2 regions of the Peribacillus sp. NPDC101481 genome follow, and region 1 is predicted to be linked to the other one. Evidence: riboswitches for the same ligand, from Rfam matches in the RefSeq annotation. Region 1 holds a riboswitch; the other holds the start of a gene.

Evidence for each region. A riboswitch is a leader RNA that binds a small molecule or an ion and turns the genes downstream of it on or off. The one in region 1 is predicted to bind FMN.
Region 2: it holds a riboswitch for FMN, as region 1 does, so the genes downstream of both, ribE (riboflavin synthase) here and ACIROD_RS04155 (ECF transporter S component) in region 1, are expected to answer to the same signal.

What each region holds. Positions count from the first base shown of each region.
Region 1 covers NZ_JBIWNJ010000001.1:878,950-881,423, reverse strand. The annotation lists gene serA (phosphoglycerate dehydrogenase) at 1-745, opposite strand, end outside; FMN riboswitch at 1,088-1,223, shown strand; gene ACIROD_RS04155 (ECF transporter S component) at 1,390-1,971, shown strand; gene ACIROD_RS04150 (ferredoxin) at 2,099-2,347, opposite strand.
Region 2 covers NZ_JBIWNJ010000004.1:169,525-171,998, forward strand. The annotation lists gene ribH (6,7-dimethyl-8-ribityllumazine synthase) at 1-28, opposite strand, end outside; partial or broken gene ribB (3,4-dihydroxy-2-butanone-4-phosphate synthase) at 106-744, opposite strand; gene ribE (riboflavin synthase) at 763-1,401, opposite strand; FMN riboswitch at 1,548-1,678, opposite strand; gene ACIROD_RS22490 (TspO/MBR family protein) at 1,881-2,474, shown strand, end outside.

The DNA.
Region 1 (2,474 bases):
CTGCGACATGTCCTTGAACTAACATTTCATATAAATCATCTTCGTCCAGAATACCGCCCCGGGCGCAGTTAAGTACATAAACCCCTTTTTTACAGGTAAGCAGTTTTTCTTTATTGATTAATCCTCTAGTTTCATTCGTAAGTGGTGTATGAACAGTAATGATGTCTGCTTTAGGAAGCAATTCATCTAACGGCAGGGCAGTTACGGACATTTTCTTTGCACGATCGACAGTAAGGAACGGATCATAGACAATGACATCCATGCCGAATACCTTAGCGCGTTTGGCAATTTCCCCTCCGATACGTCCAAAGCCAACTATTCCTAATGTTTTACCACGAAGTTCAGTACCCGTATATGAAGAACGTTTCCACTCCCCATTCTTCAGTGAAGCATAAGCTTGCGGAATGTGGCGCATTAATGAAGCCATCATGGCGAATGTATGTTCAGCTGTTGAAATGGTGTTGCCGTCAGGTGCATTAACCACGACAATCCCGCGTTTTGTCGCCGAGGGGATATCTATGTTATCAACACCGACACCAGCGCGTGCTATAATTTTTAGCTGCGGCATACGGTTCATTAAATCCTCTGAAACCTTCGTAGCACTTCTTACAAGAATTGCATCAATCTGATCAAGTTCGTTTGCAGCTTCCTCTACGGTCTTTTGAATAAGATGAATATTGGATGCCTCAGATAGCGGTCCGAGTCCTTCTGGTTTAATGGCGTCTGCTACTAAAATCCGATACACGACTTAACACCTTCCTAGGAAAAAATTATCTTAAATTTCAGTTAATTTTACAATTGAAATGCTGAATATGTCAATTTGGCTTAACTGGATGTAAGCGCTTAATAGAATGGTAATCTTCTGATCATCTGTTTAATGTCGCGATATAAATGGCTTCATCAAGGATTGAATAGTGTAAAAAAATAATTTTTATTATTTCGAATCTTCATTTTGTGTATCCACTATTTATTTTAAGCCATTCACTGTGACGATCGATATTCATACTGAATGAATCAACTGAGAAAAAAAGTGCTATCAAAAAACAGGTAATTCAGATATAATGGGAAGTATAAAAAAATTTTATAGATCTATCTTCGGGGCGGGGCGCAATTCCCCACCGGCGGTGATGAAGAGTTTCTTCTTCTAAGCCCGCGAGCCTTACAAGGCAGGATTTGGTGCGATTCCAAAGCCGACAGTATAGTCTGGATGGGAGAAGATGGAGGTTCCTGAGTGCGTTTCAACAGTTATTTGCTGAACGTTTGTTTGATGTAACCTTTAATTTATCCCTTTAATTCTATTGGAATTAAAGGTTTTTTTATTGAACATCAACATATTTTGGAACCCTAACCTCTTTTTCAGGTAGATCGGAAAAAGAAGGAGAGAGACCTATGAAAAAGAACAAAGTGAAAAAAACGGTCACACTTGCCATGATGGGAAGCATTTCTTATTTATTGATGCTTTTAAATTTCCCGTTTCCGGGATTCCCGCCTTTTCTCAATGTTGATTTTAGCGACATACCAGCACTGATGGCGGCATTGATTTTCGGACCGATGGCTGGAATTCTAGTCGAGTTCATTAAGAACCTATTGGATTTAGTCATGACAGGGACCTTGACTGCTGTACCTGTGGGGCATATCGCTAACTTCATAGCCGGAATACTGTTTGTCTTGCCGACTTATTATGTATTTCAGAAAATCAATTCAAAAAAAGGGATGACATTCGCTTTACTTGCGGGAACAGTTTCCATGGCAGTATTCATGAGTGTTTTAAACTATTATGTCTTCTTACCGGCTTATACCTTCTTTATGGGATGGGATGCAATGTCGGCACCCGAGTCAAGAAAGCTCGTTACGACGGCAATCTTGCCTTTCAATGTGATAAAAGGCGTACTCATCACATCCGTATTCATGTTGCTGTTCATTAAATTACAGACATGGATCAATAAACAAACATTATATAAAAATGCTTAATGGCATTAACGATAGAAATAAAAAAACAACCGGATATTCGTATTCGGTTGTTTTTTTATGCCTGTTTCATTTTGGGATGGGGAGATGGCAAAAAAAAAGCCATTTTCGATTGAAAATGGCTTGTACGTTATTCGAATTTAAGTGCATCTCCGTCAAATGCCTCGTCAGCAACTTTAATAGAATCCGTTGGGCATCCTTCAAATGCATCCATCATGTCATCTATAAGTACATCAGGAATTTCAACGATTCCCTCGTTATCGTCAAGGGTAACAAATGCAATCCCTTCGTCATCGTAATCATATATATCTGGTGCCGCTGCTCCGCAAGCTCCACAAGCTATGCATGTTTCTTTATCCACAATAGTAAATTTAGCCATGAATATAACCCCTCCTAAGTTGATTGACAACTGATAATCTTTTTATTTCAGATTATTATCTCTTTCTTATTGTAAGACCGAATGCCAAACTTTTCAATAGAAATTGTATTGATAATAACTATCATGT
Region 2 (2,474 bases), on a different contig from region 1:
TTAATTGTGCTTCAATAGTTTTCCCCATGTCCAATTCCTCCTAATTTTAAAAAACAATATAATTTTTTGTTCTGTAAGATGTAATTACTTAAATCCTCAAGCTTTCGGGATGTTCAGTTCAAGCTCCTGGTTCCCGATAGTATCATTTTGTTGAAGATACCTAATCAAATCGGCTATCGTAATGAACTTCAGGTTGAATTTATCAGCGATGACTTCTAAATCGGATACCCGGGCCATCGATCCATCTTCATTCATGATTTCACAAATGACACCAGCTGGAGCGGCACCGCATAACTTCGCCAAGTCCACCGATGCCTCTGTATGTCCCGCCCTCCTTAATACGCCGCCTTCTTTTGCGACTATCGGAAAAGTGTGACCAGGCCTTTGGAAATCTTCAGCGACCGAATCTTCATTAAGAAGCTCAAGGATGGTCAAGGACCTTTCAAAAGCACTGATTCCTGTAGAGGTGCTTTTATGATCGACACTTACCGTAAAAGCAGTGCCATGATGATCGGTATTTTCTCCAACCATAGGATGCAGTTTCAATTTCGCTGCCAGTTCTTCAGTGATGGTTGTACAAATCAAACCACGTCCATGAGTCGCCATGAAATTAATCGCTTCAGGTGTCGCCTTTTCGGCCAGCACTACAAAATCCCCTTCATTTTCACGGTCTTCATCATCGGATACGATTACTACCTTGCCTGCCTTCAAATCTTCTAATGCTTCTTCTATTGTATGGAACATCATTACACCGCCCTTTTATTAGAATCCATGCTCTGCCAAAAACTCTAAATTAAGTCCTGGTTTTGGATTGCCATTTTTCATTTGATGTATTATATATTTCCCTATCATGTCGTTTTCGATGTTAACGATATCGCCAGCCGCTTTTTGTCCCAATATGGTATCCTGATGAGTCAATGGAATCAGTGATACAGTCAATAGGTTCCTTTCGATCCCAAATATCGTCAAGCTCGTTCCATCAATGGCCACGGATCCTTTTGGAATGCAAAAGGCACTGAGCCCCTCTTCCAATTGGATTACATAATAAACGGCATTTTCTTTCCGTTCTTTTTTGATGATCGTTCCGGTTCCGTCGATATGACCTGAAACAAAATGACCGCCAAACCTTCCCTGTGCACTCATGGCTCGTTCAAGATTCACAGGTGATCCCAATTTCAATGTCCGTATCGAGGAAGCTTTGACCGTTTCCGGCATCACGTCGACCGTAAACAAACTTTTCGTGAAGGACGTTACCGTTAAGCAGACCCCGTTTACTGAAATACTATCCCCCAGATGAACATCTTCAAGGATTTTTTCAGAACGAATCGATAACTCCATACTGCTTTTTCCTTTGTTCATGGAATGAACGGTACCGATATCCTCAATGATTCCCGTAAACATGTTTTTCCCCCTTTTATAAAATATAAAAAACCCCTTAGGATGACCTAAGGAGTTAGCAGGAGAAATGAGTGAAAAAAATTGTATACCTAAAAAGCCCAACATTTTCATTTTTGAAAAATTAGGCGTACGTATACACTTGGGTTCCACACGTCCTTCTCCCATCCAGACTTTACTGTCGGCTTTGGAATCTCACCAAATCCTGCCTTTAACAGGCTCGCGGGCTTAGAATTTCTTCATCACCGCCGGTTGGGATTTTCACCCGACCCCGAAGGACTAAAATAATATGAATCTTTGAATATTTTATCACCATAAAGTGAAGATGTAAAATTTCTAACCTTAAATGGTTCAATTGTTACAGAAACTTCCTCTCTTTATGGAAAAACGACCTCCAAAGTCCCCGATGTGCTCCAAAGAGGTTAATCAGGCTAAATATGTGGAATAGGGTTAGAGGATCACAATTCATATAAGGAGGAAGCCTTATGCTTATTTCCATCATCAACTTGATTTTCTATCTGTTCGTCGTCACGATAAATTTTTTAGCTAATTACCTGCCATTGAACGGCCAGACATCAGGAGAGATTTCCGATAAACTTGATGTCCTTTTCACTCCTGCAGGATATGTATTTTCCATATGGGGCTTGATCTATTTCCTGCTCGCCATCTGGGTATTCAGGCAGTTTTTAAGCAAACACCAAAACAGCCCTGCCTATAAGGCATCCTTCCCTTGGTTCGCTTTAAGCTGTGTCTTGAATGGCGCTTGGCTTTTGGCTTGGCACTATGAGCACTTTTTGTTATCCGTATTCATTATCATTGCTCTTTTGGCTACTTTAATGGTCATTTATACTAACATAAAAAAAGTGAAGCATGCGTCTTTCGACCTATTTCCGTTTTCCGTTTATACAGGCTGGGTAAGTGTTGCAACGATCGCTGACATTTCTTATTACCTCACGTATATCAAATGGGGAAGTTTTGGGGTTTCCAGTTCAACATGGACGATCGTCCTGCTGATTGCAGCAACAATCCTGGCTTTTGTCTTTGCAGGTAAAAACCGGGATTGGTGCTATCCTCTCGTA